3 regions of the Pantoea sp. X-Soil-MYKO-1785 genome follow, and region 2 is predicted to be linked to each of the others. Evidence: predicted binding sites of a transcription regulator. Region 2 holds the regulator's gene; each other region holds the start of a gene.
What was found. The regulator PhoB, encoded in region 2, activates phosphate uptake and scavenging genes when phosphate is short. The targets are predictions, from matches to a motif close to CTGTCATAAAACTGNCNNAT.
Positions count from the first base shown of each region.

Region 1: a site for PhoB is predicted at 2,195-2,214, ahead of ugpB (sn-glycerol-3-phosphate ABC transporter substrate-binding protein UgpB). Genes of this name have one in related genera too.
Region 3: a site for PhoB is predicted at 3,060-3,079, ahead of phoA (alkaline phosphatase). Genes of this name have one in related genera too.

Region 1 covers NZ_AP036000.1:3,903,637-3,908,474, forward strand. Annotated here, with positions in the region: gene ugpA (sn-glycerol-3-phosphate ABC transporter permease UgpA) at 1-727, opposite strand, end outside; gene ugpB (sn-glycerol-3-phosphate ABC transporter substrate-binding protein UgpB) at 785-2,101, opposite strand; gene livF (high-affinity branched-chain amino acid ABC transporter ATP-binding protein LivF) at 2,725-3,438, opposite strand; gene livG (high-affinity branched-chain amino acid ABC transporter ATP-binding protein LivG) at 3,440-4,207, opposite strand; gene AC6I8D_RS18580 (high-affinity branched-chain amino acid ABC transporter permease LivM) at 4,204-4,838, opposite strand, start outside.
Region 2 covers NZ_AP036000.1:936,813-941,650, forward strand. Annotated here, with positions in the region: gene AC6I8D_RS04230 (AAA family ATPase) at 1-558, opposite strand, end outside; gene sbcD (exonuclease subunit SbcD) at 555-1,754, opposite strand; gene phoB (phosphate response regulator transcription factor PhoB) at 1,950-2,639, shown strand; gene phoR (phosphate regulon sensor histidine kinase PhoR) at 2,654-3,973, shown strand; gene AC6I8D_RS04250 (PstS family phosphate ABC transporter substrate-binding protein) at 3,986-4,838, shown strand, end outside.
Region 3 covers NZ_AP036000.1:2,485,828-2,490,665, forward strand. Annotated here, with positions in the region: gene AC6I8D_RS11965 (aldo/keto reductase) at 1-232, shown strand, start outside; gene AC6I8D_RS11970 (flavin reductase family protein) at 360-926, shown strand; gene msrA (peptide-methionine (S)-S-oxide reductase MsrA) at 986-1,519, shown strand; gene phoA (alkaline phosphatase) at 1,560-2,978, opposite strand; tRNA gene AC6I8D_RS11985 (tRNA-Ser) at 3,222-3,309, shown strand; gene phoH (phosphate starvation-inducible protein PhoH) at 3,469-4,257, opposite strand.

The sequences.
Region 1 (4,838 bases), 3.0 Mb from region 2:
CCGGTCCGCCGCCGGTGGCAGCATCGATCACCGGGAAGGTATCGAAGAAGGCATAAATCAGGTTCACCACCAGCAGGAAGAAGCTGACCGGCGTAATCAGCGGTAATGAGAGCTGAAAGAAACGCCGCACCGGCCCGGCACCGTCAATCGCGGCGGCTTCAACCAGCGATTTGGGGATCGACTGCAGCGCGGCGAAAAAGAACAGGAAGTTGTAGCTCATCTGCTGCCAGATTGACGCCAGCACAATCAGGAACATCGCCTGGCCGCTGTTTTGCGCGTAGTTCCAGTTGTAGCCGATGTGGTTCAGCAGGTAGCTGAACAGGCCAAGGCCGGGATTAAACAGAAACATCCACAGCACCGCCGCCACCACCGGCGCGACGGCATACGGCAGCAGCAGCAGCGTCTGATAAAGTTTGCGCAGTCGCACCACGTAATCCACCAGCGCCGCCAGCAGCAGCGACAGCACCATGCCGCACACCGTGACCAGACCGCTGAATTTGATGGTGGTCCAGAATGAATCCAGATAGTAAGGATCGGCAAACAGCCGTTTAAAGTTATCCAGCCCGACGAAGGTGCTGGAGATGCCAAAAGGATCGAGGCTTTGCAGCGAATACCATAAGGCTTCGCCAGCCGGCCAGAGAAAGAAGATGGCGGTGATCACCAGTTGCGGCAGCACCAAAAGATAGGGCAACAGGCTGGTGCGAAATACCGGACGAGATGAGGACATGGCGTACTCTGATTCAGAAAGAGAAAGGGCCAGCCGGTGCTGGCCCGATACAGCGGATTACTTCACCTGCTGCTGGAAACGACGCAGCAGTTCATTGCCGCGTTTAACCGCATTATCCAGTGCGCCCTGCGGCGACTGTTTGCCGGTCCAGACGCTTTCCAGTTCCTCATCCACCACAGTACGAATCTGTGGCATGTTGCCAAGACGCATCCCTTTGGTAAACGGTAACGGCGGCTTGTTCAGCATCTGACGGGTCGCGATATCGGCACCCGGATTTTTATCGTAGAAGCCCTGCTGTTTGCTCAGCTCATAGGCAGCCGTGGTGATCGGCAGATAGCCGGTTTTCTGATGCCATTCAGCAGCGATTTCTGGCTGGGCGAGGAACTGCATAAACTCAGCCACACCTTTGTAAGTGGCCGCATCTTTGCCCTTCATTACCCACAGGCTGGCCCCGCCGATGATGGCGTTTTGTGGTGCCTCAGGGACGGTGTCGTCATACGGCATCATGCCTACGCCGAAGTTAAATTTGGCGTAGTGGCGAATATCCGCCAGCGAGCCGGATGAGGCGGTGGTGATACCGCAATCGCCGTTATAGAACTTGGCGGTGGACTCATCTTTGCGGCCAAAATAGGTGAAGTCGCCCTGTTTATTCATCTCTTCCAGCATCTGGATATGACGAACCTGCACCGGCTTATTGAACTCCAGTACCGCATCGCGCCCGTCAAAACCGTTGTTTTTGGTCGCTACCGGCAGCGCATGCCAGGCACTAAAGTTTTCGATCTGAATCCAGCCCTGCCAGCCGCTGGCGTAACCACAGCTCATGCCCGATTTACGCAGCGCCGCCGCATCTTTCGCCAGCTCCTGCCAGGTTTTAGGCGGCTGGTCCGGATTAAGACCCGCTTTTTTGAACGCGTCTTTGTTGTAGTAGAGCACCGGCGTCGAGCTGTTGAACGGCTGAGAGATCAGCTGACCGTTGCTGTCGCTGTAGTAGCCCGCCACCGTCGGCACAAACTGTTTTTCATCAAACGGAATACCGGCATCTTTAAACACCTGATGCACCGGCACAATCGCCTGCGACGCCATCATGGTGGCGGTACCGACTTCATACACCTGCAACACGGCGGGTGCTTTGCCGGTGCGCACGGCCGCGATACCTGCCGCCAGGCTCTGCTCGTAGTTACCTTTGTAGGTCGGAACAATTTTGTAATCGGGATGGGCCTGGTTAAAGCGTTGCGCCAGCGAGTCAACTTCTTTGCCTAACTCGCCTTCCATAGAGTGCCAGAACGGGATCTCAGTGGCGGCCAGCGCCTGGCCGCTGAGCGCCAGGCTAAGCAGTGCGCCGATCAGGCTACGACGATAGGTAACGACGGACATAGAATTTTCCTGTGCAGGTAAATACGCGTGAAATCACGCATTTGTGGTTCGCGAAGTAACATGACACGGGAAAATGAAGGATTAATAACGGGCAGATGACAGCCAGATGACAGGCTTAAGCGTGGAAAAGACGGAGCGGCTACCGGCCGGGCTGAGATTTTTGATAAGGTCTGGCCTGGTTGCTGTAAGACTGAGCCCTGCACAGAGAACACGGTCAGATCGGAAAGACGCTAAAGCCAATCCATGACACGCTCGACCCGCGCGATTACGCACCCATTTTGATGGCCGTCAGCGGCGCAGCGAGCATTTATATCGAAGGCCGTTGGCGGCGCAGGCAGGTTGCGGGCGGACAGCGCGCAGTAACCGGAGCGTACATTCAGTACGTGAGGATTACGAGCACTGCCCAACCACAACCTGACCAGCAAGCCAGGCTGTGCACCAAAGCGCGCAGTAACCGGAGCGTATATACATACGTGAGGATTACGAGCACTGCCCAACCACAACCTGACCAGTAAGCCAGGCCGATGCACCAAAGCGCGCAGTAACCGGAGCGTACATTTAGTATGTGAGGATTACGAGCACTGCCCAACCACAACCTGACCAGCAAGCCAAGCCTCTGAATATTAAGCTCCGAGGTATGCGCTTCGGACGGCTTCATTGGAAAGCAGCGCGGCCCCGCTATCCTCCAGCACTACGTGGCCGTTTTCCAGCACGTAGCCACGATCAGCCAGCTTCAGCGCCTGGTTGGCGTTCTGCTCCACCAGGAAGATGGTCATTCCTTCGCTGCGCAGCTGTTCGATGGTGTCGAAGATCTGCTGAATAATAATCGGTGCCAGACCCAGCGACGGTTCATCCAGCAACAGCAGGCGGGGCTGGCTCATCAGCGCACGGCCAATCGCCAGCATCTGCTGCTCACCGCCGGACATGGTGCCGGCACGCTGGATTTTGCGCTCCTCCAGCCGCGGGAACAGTTGATAAACGCGCTTAATCCGCTCCAGATATTGCGGGCGGCTGGCAAAAAAGCCGCCCATCGCCAGATTCTCTTCCACCGTCATACGCGAAAACACCCGCCGGCCTTCCGGCACGATGGCGATAGCTTCACGCATGATACGTGCCGTTTGCCAGTCGGTAATGGTTTTACCGTCAAAGGTGATGGTGCCGTGGCTGGCTCGCGGTTCGCCACACAGCGTACCCAGCAGCGTGGTTTTTCCGGCACCGTTGGCCCCAATCAGCGTGACGATCTCGCCCTGATTAATGTAAAGGCTGACGTTATGCAACGCCTGGATTTTGCCATAGTGAGCGCTCACGTTATCAATGGTTAACATCGCATTTGCCATCTTACGCCTCTCCTAAATAGGCACGGATCACGTCCGGATTATTGCGGATCTCTTCCGGCGTGCCGTTAGCCAACGGCGTTCCCTGATTGACCACGTAAATGCGATCGGAAATACCCATCACCAGCTTCATATCATGTTCTATCAGCAGCACGGAAACTTTGTGCTCGCCACGCAGTTCGGCGATCAGCTCATCAAGCTCGTGCGTCTCTTTGGGGTTAAGACCGGCCGCCGGTTCATCCAGCATCAGGATTTCCGGGCGGGTCACCATGCAGCGCGCAATCTCCAGACGACGCTGCTGACCATAAGCCAGGTTACCGGCCTGACGGTTAGCCAGATCCAGCAGACCGACCCGCTCCAGCCAGTTGGCTGCGCGATCGAGCGCCTCGCTTTCACTGCGACGAAACGCCGGTGTTTTGAGCAGGCCGGCAAACAGCCCGCTCTTCAGATGTTGATGTTGCGCCACCAGCAGGTTTTCAATCACCGTCATTTCACGAAACAGCCGCACGTGCTGGAAGGTGCGCACAATCCCCATCCGCGCAATCTTCTGGCCGGGCAATCCTTCCAGATGCTGCTCACGCAGTTTAATGCTGCCGCCGGTCGGCTTGTAGAAGCCGGTCAGGCAGTTAAACACCGTGGTTTTACCGGCACCGTTCGGCCCGATTAGCGAGACGATTTCCTGCGGATGCAGCGCCAGCGCCACGTTGTTAACCGCTAACAGGCCGCCGAAGCGCATCATCAGGCCTTCAACGGCTAATAAAGGCTGACTCATGCCTGTTCTCCTTGTTTACCTTGTCTCAGCTTCAGATGCGGACGCTTCATCGGCAACAGTCCCTGCGGACGCCAGATCATCATCAGCACCATTAAGCCTCCCAGCACCAGCATGCTGTACTCATTGAGATCACGCATCAGCTCGCGCGACACCACCAGCAGAATGGCGGCCAGTATCACCGCAAACTGCGAGCCCATGCCGCCGAGTACCACAATCGCCAGCACAAAAGCCGATTCGACAAAGGTAAAGGATTCCGGGCTGACAAAGCCCTGGCGCGCGGCGAACAGGCTGCCGGCAAAGCCGGCGAAGGCGGCGCTGATGGTGAAGGCAGTCAGTTTAATCCGGGTCGGGCTGAGGCCAAGCGAACGGCAGGCGATTTCATCCTCACGCAATGCTTCCCAGGCGCGGCCCAGCGGCATCCGCAACAGACGGTTAATCACAAACAGCGTCAGCACCACCAGCAGCAATGCCACCAGATAGAGGAAGATAATCCGGTCACTGGGATCGTATTTCAGGCCAAAGAAATGGTGGAAGGTATCCCAGCCGCCTTCACGCGGCGTCCGGCCAAATTCCAGACCAAAGAAGGTCGGTTTCGGGATCTGGCTGATGCCGTTCGGACCACCGGTCAGGG
Region 2 (4,838 bases):
GGAAATCTGGCCGTAAATTTCGGTGCCGGTCAGCTCTTCCAGCAGTTCGGCCCGTTCGCTGGCTTTGGCGTTGAGGAAGGCGGCGAACTGTCCCTGGGAGAGCATCATCGAGCGGGTAAAACGCTCAAAGTCGAGGCCGGAAAGGGTCTCAATCAGCCTCAGTTTGTCACCGACCTTGTCGGCGACGATGGTATCGTCGGCACAGCGCGCCAGCTCCACCCGCGGCGCCTGCAGTTTGCCGTCGGCGGTGCCGCGTGCGCGGTTCTGGCTCCAGAAGGCGCGCCAGGCTTCGCCTTTGATCTCAAATTCCACTTCGGCCAGACACTCGGCGCAGTCGCGGGTCATCAGCGCATTCTGACTCTGGGAGATGGCGCCGAGACGCGGCGTCTGGTGATAGAGTGCCAGACAGATGGCATCCAGCAGCGTGGTTTTGCCTGCGCCGGTGGCACCGGTAATCGCGAACAGCCCGTTGCTGGCGAAGGGTTCGGCGCGGAAATCGATAAACCATTCACCGCGCAGTGCGTTAAGGTTTTTAAACCGTAGCGTGAGGATCTTCACTGTGGTTCCTCAATGTCGGCCAGCGTCTGGCGGAACAGGGTGGTCATCTGATCGATCTGCTGCGGTTGCAGTTCACTATCCAGCGCCAGGCGACGGGCAAACACCTCTTCCACTTTCAGTTCGCTCAGGGTTTCGTTGTCGAGTCGCGCCAGACTGTGCTGACGCTGCTCGCGGCTGCGGCGCAACAGCAACACTTCCACCGGCAGTTCTGCGGTCAGGGTTTCCACCTGGCGCTGCAGGTCGCTGAGGTACTCCTGAGTAGTGACTTCGATATCCAGCCAGGTCGGTTTTTCCTGCTGCACGCCGCTGAAATCGCTGAGCTGCTGCGCAATCTGTGCCAGTGAGCCTTTCAGTACCTGCATCGGCTGCACCTGCGGCACCACCAGCGGCGTCACCGTTTGCAAACCGCGCGGGGTGAAGTCCAGCAGGAAGACGCTTTTTTCACTGCCCAGTTCATCAAAACTGAGTGCAATCGGCGAGCCGCTGTAACGGATGTGCTCGGTGCCCGCTACCCGCTGAGCGCGATGAATGTGGCCGAGCGCGATGTAATCGACCTCAGGAAAGGCGGCGGCCGGAAAGGCGTCCAGCGTGCCGATATAGATGTCACGTACCGAGTCGCTCTGGCTGACGCCGACGGTGGTGAGATGGCCGGTGGCCACGATTGGCAGAGCCGGGTCCAGCGCCCGCGCGGCAGCCACGCGCTGCTGATAATGATGAGCAATCGCCTCCAGCAGCGAGGTCTGCTTGTCGCGTCCGGACTGGCCGGCGCGGCTGCGCAGGATGTCGCGCGGCCGCAGATATGGAATGGCGCACAGCAGCACGCCCGGCGCGCCCTGACGGGTGGTGAGCAGCAGCACATCGCTGTTGGCCTCGGGCGTGGCGATCACCCGGGTATTCAGGCAGGCGAGCAGTTCGCGTGACTCATTGAGCGTCGCCACCGAGTCGTGATTGCCCGCCAGCACAATCAGCTGACAGCCGCTGGGCTGCAGCGCCACCACAAAGCGGTTGAACATTTCGCGCGCGTAGCTGGGCGGGGTGCCGGTATCGAACAGATCGCCCGCCACGATTAACGCATCCACCTGATGCTGTTCGATCTGGATCAACAACCAGTCGAGAAACGCCTGATGTTCCGCTGCCCGACTCTTGTTGTAAAAGAACTGCCCCAGATGCCAGTCCGCAGTATGAATGATGCGCATAAAACTCCCTGCCGTTGTAATTCGCCCGGCGATTATACTGGCTCTGTGGCCAAAGCGAAAAATTGTCGCTGCGCGGTCATAATTGATTACCACTGGCCTGAATGAGCGGGTATGTTTTTCATAAAAGTGTCACAAATCTGACGCATAATGGCGCCGCGAATCTCAGTGACAGCCGTCATATCAGCAGGAGTAATAATGGCTAAGCGCATTTTGGTTGTGGAAGATGAAGCCCCAATCCGTGAAATGTTGTGCTTTGTTCTGGAGCAGAACGACTATCAGCCAATTGAGGCGGAAGATTATGACAGCGCAGTGGGTAAGCTGATTGAACCCTGGCCCGATCTGATTCTGCTGGACTGGATGTTACCCGGCGGCAGCGGCATTCAGTTTATTAAGCATCTGAAACGCGAAGCGATGACCCGCGATATTCCGGTGATGATGCTAACCGCCCGCGGTGAAGAAGAGGACCGGGTGCGCGGGCTGGAAGTCGGCGCTGACGATTACATCACCAAGCCGTTCTCGCCAAAAGAGCTGATGGCGCGCATCAAAGCCGTCATGCGCCGTATTTCACCGATGGCGGTGGAAGAGGTGATTGAGATGCAGGGACTGAGTCTGGATCCCTCCTCGCACCGGGTGATGTCGGAAACCACGCCGCTGGAAATGGGCCCTACCGAATATAAACTGCTGCACTTCTTTATGACCCACCCGGAGCGGGTTTATAGCCGCGAACAGCTGCTGAACCACGTCTGGGGCACCAACGTGTATGTCGAAGATCGCACCGTCGATGTTCACATTCGCCGTTTACGTAAAGCGCTGGAAGTCTCCGGCCACGATCGCATGGTACAAACCGTCCGTGGAACAGGGTATCGTTTCTCTGCCCGCTACTAAACGGAGTTTTCACCGTGCTGGAACGCCTCTCCTGGAAGAGATTACTGTCAGAACTGCTGCTGGCGTGTCTGCCTGCGCTGCTGCTTGGCCTGCTGTTCGGTTATCTGCCGTGGCTGCTGTTGCTGAGCGTGCTGGCGGTGCTGCTGTGGCATTTCCACAACCTGATGCGCCTGTCGCACTGGTTGTGGCTCGATCGCACCATGACGCCGCCGGCCGGGCGGGCCAGCTGGGAACCGCTGTTTTACGGGCTCTACCAGATGCAGTTACGCAACCGGCGGCGGCGGCGTGAACTCGGCAACCTGATTAAACGCTTTCGCAGCGGCGCTGAGTCGCTGCCGGATGCGGTGATCCTCACCACCGAAGAGGGCACCATTTTCTGGTGCAACGGGCTGGCACAACAGCATCTCGGGCTACGCTGGCCAGAAGATAATGGCCAGAACATCCTTAACCTGCTGCGCTATCCGGAATTCTCGCGCTATATCCGCCAGCGTGACTTCGACAAACCGCTGACGCTGGTGCTGAATAACCAGTACCACATGGAATTTCGCGTTATGCCCTACAGTGAAGGCCAGTGGCTGCTGGTGGCGCGTGACGTCACTCAGATGCATCAGCTGGAGGGGGCGCGGCGTAACTTCTTTGCCAACGTCAGCCATGAACTGCGCACCCCGCTGACGGTGCTGCAGGGCTATCTGGAGATGATGAATGACTCGGTGATGAACGAGCGTTCACGCGGTAAGGCGCTGCATACCATGTCGGAGCAGACGCGCCGCATGGACAGCCTGGTTAAACAGCTGCTGACGCTGTCGCGGATTGAAGCTGCACCGGCGATCGATCTGAAAGAGAAGGTTGATGTGCCGGTGATGCTCCGGCTGCTGCAGCATGAGGCCGCCACCCTGAGCGGCGGACGTCACGACATCCATTTCCATACCGATCCGCATCTGAAAGTGTTCGGCAACGATGAACAACTGCGCAGCGCCATCTCCAACCTGGTCTACAACGCGGTAAATCATACGCCGGAGGGCACGCGCATTGATATCAGCTGGCTGCGCAGCAAGCAGGGCGCAACGTTTCGGGTGTGCGATAACGGGCCGGGCATCGCGGCTGAACATATTCCCCGTCTCACCGAGCGTTTCTACCGGGTCGATAAGGCGCGATCGCGGGCGACCGGCGGCAGCGGGCTGGGGCTGGCGATCGTGAAACATGCCCTGAGCCACCATAATGCGCGGCTAGATATCACCAGCGTGCCGCATCAGGAGACCTGTTTTACCTTTACCCTGCCGGCAAGGTTGATTGTCAGCAGTGGGATGCAGGAGAATGCCTCCATTAATGGCTGACGGATCTGCTTGATGCGCGCACTTGTTTTGTTGATGGTCATTTTATTGCCAGGCATGGCGCTGGCCCAGCCCGGCACGCTGTCGGGCAACCTCAGCAGCGTCGGGTCTGATACGCTGGGCTACCTGATGACGCTGTGGGGCGAGGATTTCAGCCGGCAGGCACCGGGGGTCAATGTGCAGGTGCAGGCTTCCGGTTCGTCGACCGCGCCGACTGCGCTGGCTGCCGGTGCGGCGCAGCTTGGGCCAATGAGCCGCCCGATGCAGGCGGATGAACGGCAGGCGTTTGAAGCGCGCTATGGTTATCCTCCGCTGGCGGTACCGGTAGCGATGGATGCGCTGGTGGTGGTGGTTAATCAACGCAATCCGCTGCAGCAGATTACGCCGCGTCAGCTCGACGCCATTTTCTCGATTACCCGCCTGTGTGGCGCGACATCGGTGCCGCAACGCTGGGGCGATCTCGGCACGCAGGCATCTGAGTGGGTCCGCCGACCGATCCAGCGCTACGGACGCAACTCGGCGTCCGGCACCTGGGGATTCTTCAAGCAGCAGGCGCTCTGTCAGGGCGATTTTCGCAATGACGTAGCCGAATTTCCCGGTTCGGCAGCGGTGGTACAGGCGGTGGCCGGCAATCCACGCAGCATCGGTTACGCCAGTTTTGGCTTCCATCTCAGCGGCGTAAAAATGCTGGCGGTGGTGAACCCTCGGGGTGAGGCTGTAGCACCCGACGCAGAGGCGATCCGCAGTGGTCGTTATCCGTGGGCCCGTCCGCTCTATCTGTACGTCAACAAGGCGCCGGGTCAGCCATTGCCGCCGCTGGTGGCAGCGTTCCTGCAGCAGGTGCTCTCGGTGCAGGGACAGCGACGGG
Region 3 (4,838 bases), 1.5 Mb from region 2:
GGATAAAGCCGTCACCCCGGCACAGATCGCGCTCGCCTGGCTGCTGGCGCAAAAACCGTGGATTGTACCGATTCCGGGCACCACCAAACTGCACCGCCTGAAGGAAAACCTGCAGGCTGCGGCGCTGCAACTTAGCGCCGAAGATCTGCAGCGCATCAACCAGGCGCTGGCTGCTGTTGAGGTACAAGGCGACCGCTATCCTGCGGCGCTACAGGCGCGGGTTGGCCGTTAAGAGCCGCGGCTGCCGGGCGCTGAACCGCGTCCGGCAGCGCTTTTGCTGATTCTGCGGACTGACACCCGCGCTGCGTCGGCGTGGTGCTCTACACTTAATGGCTACATTCCGTTCAGGGAGCTCCGCCATGAGTCAACGCATGCACAAATACGCTTTTCCGGTCAGCAAAGCGCGTAAATATCTCGAGCCGGGCCCGGTGCTGCTGCTCAGCTCGCAGTTTGAGGATCGGCACGACATCATGACCCTCGGCTGGCACACCGTGCTTGAATTTTCCCCGTCACTGGTCGGCTGTATGATTGCCGGCATGAACTTCAGCCATGAGCTGATACGCAACAGCGGACAGTGCGTGCTCAACGTGCCTTCGGCCTCGCTGATTGATCAGGTGGTGGCGATTGGTAACAGCCACGGCGACCAGCTGGATAAATTTGAGGCTTTTGGCCTGACAGCTGAACCGGCGCAGGTGGTACGCGCACCGATGATCGCCGAATGTTTCGCCAGCTTCGAATGCCAACTGTATGACGATTCAATGGTCGATAATTACAACCTGTTCATCTTTGAAATTGTCAAAGCCCACGTCGCTGAACAGCCGGAATATCCCACTACGCTGCACTACACCGGTGAAGGCCGCTTCAGCGTGATGAGCGATAAACTGCTGGATAAAAGCAAAGACTTTAAACCAGAGATGCTGATTTAGTTGAAAGCGGCGGGTTTCGTCCCCATTTTCCTCTTTCGACCTGACAGGAGTAAATCATTATGGCAATCGAATATGCAGTGATCGCGGGTGGCTGTTTCTGGTGCACCGAAGCGGTATTTAAGGATGTGATCGGCGTGGAGTCGGTTGAAAGCGGTTATACCGGCGGTGCCCGTCCTAATCCGACCTACGAACAGGTCTGCAGCGGTGCCACCGGCCACGCAGAAGCGATCCGCATCGGCTTTGATCCGGAGAAAGTCAGCTATGGCGATTTACTGGATATCAGCTTTGTGACCCACGATCCGACCCAGCTTAATCGTCAGGGCAACGATATTGGCACCCAGTATCGCTCAGCGATTTTCCCGGCTAATGCCGAACAGGAAGCAGAAGCCCGTGCGGCGATTCAACGCGCCCAGGCCGATCACGATGTGCCGGTGGTGACCACCATCGAGCCGCTGAAAGAGTGGTATCCGGCCGAAGCCTATCATCAGGATTACTGGGACGGTGCCGGTCAGCGTAACGGTTACTGCCTGGCAGTGATCCCACCGAAATTGCAAAAGCTGCGCAAAAGCTTCGCCAATAAAGTGAAGAGCTAAGGTTGTGTGCGGGGTGGCGTCAACCGCCCCGCAACGGCTTTTACTGGCCAGGCAGCTTCAGCCCCATGGCATTGCCTAAGGTAAAGAACAGATCGGTTTGATCGGTCAGTCCCACCACGTTACCCGCATGCGGGCCATAGGCTGCAATCCGCAACTGCGATCCGGTATGTTCCTGCGAATCCTCTTCTGAATTACCGTAGCTGATGGTCATTACCGCGCCGTCTTTGGTGGTCAGCGCCTGCGTCAGCCCCGGCGCTTTGGTGCCGTTCTCGACAATCTGACTGCTGTGGGCATGATCTGCCGTCACCACCACCAGGGTATTGCCCTCTTCACGGGCAAAAGCCAGCGCCTGCTGGACCGCTTCATCCAGATCCACCGTTTCGCCAATCTGACCACAAGGATTGGCCGCGTGATCCTGCTTATCAATCGAGGCGCCTTCTACCTGCAGGAAGAAGCCATTTGGATTGTTACGCAGCAGGTCGATCGCTTTGGCGGTCATCTGCGCCAGCGTAGGCGTTGACAGCGGGCGATCTTTATTCACTTCGCAGGTCACCACTGGCTTATCAATATTACCGTGATAGCTGGCTTTCGGCCCCTGCCAGCGCACCGGCATATTGCCTGCAGAGAACAGACCCAGCAGCGGTTTTTGCTGATCGGCCACGGTAACGGCGTTAAGCCCCTGCCAGTCGCTGACCAGCTGGTAGCCCAGTGCCTGCGCCTGCTCATTCAGCGTTTTACCCTGATACTCGCCGGCTTTCGCTACCTCGGCGAACGATTTTGCCCCGCCTCCTAAGGTTACGTCGGGACGGGTTTTCAGTAACTGTTCGCTAATCGATCCCTTACCGCCCTGCTCTGCGGCGTTGGTCGGGCAGAGTTCGCTGGTCTTCTCCGGTCCGTAGCATTTACGCGAGGTTACGTGCGAGAACAGCACTGCGGGCGTCGCATCCTGCAGTTCAGCGGTTGAGACATCGCCGGTGGCTTTGCCCGCTGCTTTCGCCAGCTCCAGCAGCGTCATCTGATCCTGACCATTAACATCGACGCTGATGGCACCGTTATAACTTTTGGTGCCGGTTGCCCAGGCCGTGGCTGACGCGGCCGAGTCGGTGACGTAATTAGGTTTGTGGGTTTTCTTATCTAACGAATAATGGGTGTACTGGCCGGTCAGGGGCAGCGCATCGATACCTTTAAAAAAGCCGCCTGCGCCTTCTGCTAGATTACGCGCCGCGGTGATTTCAGAGTCACCCATGCCATCACCAATCAGGAGGATGACGTTTTTGGCGGTGCTATTGCGTAGCGAGGCTTTTAACGCCTCAGTCTGGTCACCGGTCAGCCGACGTGCTCCGCCGTGCTGGCTGAGATCGCCCTGCGCCGCACGGGAAACGAGGTCGGTATCCGCCAGGGCCGGGGTGGCGATCACGGAGGCGAGCAGAGAGAGGGTAAACAGAGGAAGCTTTTTCATTATTCGATCCTTGTAAGCAAAAAATACCAATGATTTCAGGCGTTAATTTTGCGACGATCGGGTGATGTTTTTGTGTCACTGAGATTTCAGTTTGATGACAAAACCGGCGGAGTGGGCAACGCTAAATCGATTCGTTCAGAGCTTAAGCGAATAGAACAAAAGAGAAAAATAGTGCTTGACCCTTTTCAGCCGACTCCCTATAGTAGCGCCCCGTTGACCCGGCGCGGTCAATGGAAAAAATGTGGTGAGGTGTCCGAGTGGCTGAAGGAGCACGCCTGGAAAGTGTGTATACGGCAACGTATCGGGGGTTCGAATCCCCCTCTCACCGCCACATTCAAAGAAGAGCCTGAACGAAAGTTCAGGCTTTTTTTTATGCATAGTTTTGTGCAGAGTTTTGTGCAGAGTTCAGCGACGGTAAGAAGCCCCGCCCCACCATAAGAAAACCCGGCCGAAGCCGGGTTTGGGCGCTACACTGCTACTCAATCAAACGCTAGCTATAGGCGTGCAGGGTGCGCTGACACAGCGCAGAACGCACACAATCTTCTTTGCCGAAACGTACGATGCCAACCATCTCGTCCTCTTCGAAACGCGCCAGCGCGTCTGCGAGACCGGAAGGCACCCCAGCGGGCAAGTCGCACTGGGTAATATCACCATTCACAATGACCGTGACGTTTTCGCCCAGTCGGGTCAGGAACATTTTCATCTGGGCGGCGGTCACGTTTTGCGCCTCATCCAGAATAACCACGGCATTTTCAAAGGTCCGGCCGCGCATATAGGCGAACGGGGCGATTTCGACCTTGGCGATTTCCGGACGCAGACAGTACTGCATAAAAGACGCGCCAAGACGTTTAACCAGAATGTCGTAAACCGGTCGGAAATAAGGCGCGAATTTCTCGGAGATATCACCGGGCAGGAATCCCAGATCCTCATCGGCCTGTAACACCGGGCGCGTAACGATAATCCTGTCAATATCCTTATGAATCAGGGCCTCTGCCGCTTTCGCAGCGCTGATCCAGGTTTTGCCGCAACCGGCTTCACCGGTGGCAAAGATCAGCTGTTTCGTTTCTATGGCGGTGAGATAGTGTGCCTGAGCTTCATTACGGGCTTCTATCGGTCCCCGGTCACGCACATCGCGCGCCATGCCAATCGAGTCCAGCCCACCCATTTGCACCAGCGAAGTGACCGATTCTTCTTCACGCTGACGATGACTCCGGGAGTCATTGCGAAGCACTCGTCTTGCTTCCCGACGCGCTTTGATCACTGCTTTCTGTCTTCCCATAGTGGCACCTTACAGTTGGTTTCATTTCCCGCGTCAGGCCAGTGGCCCGTTGCGATTACGTGAACGCTTTAGAGGTTTCAGTTGGCTTCCTTTAGAGCCGTGACAGGCCATGAAATCAGGCATGCAGCAGCAGCACAGCGTTGCTGTATACCGGTAAAAAAGGGATGCGAAATGACCAGAGAGAACGTTGGAGAGAGGAGGATGTTACGAGGCAGAATAGCCCTCGCGGTTAAGCGCAATCTATTTACTGAGACAGACTTTCCATAAAAGAATCGACCCATGCGCGAACTCCAGTGTGATACATCAACACGTCTGATTACGCTTACTGGATAAAGTGCACCATTTTATTGGCGCTTTGCAACAGTAATTTTACTTCATGGCAAAGTAATTGCGAATCGGGTGTTAACTCCTCAGCAGAGAAACACCAATTATTGATTATTTTTCAATAATTTATTTTATTTTGTCACACTTAAAATCGCGTTAAAATTTCAGCTAAAACTGAGCAAAAAAATGCTTCTGGCCGCTATCAGACCAAAAAAACGCTCCGCCCGAGGCCAGGCAGAGCGAAGTGGATGAAATTT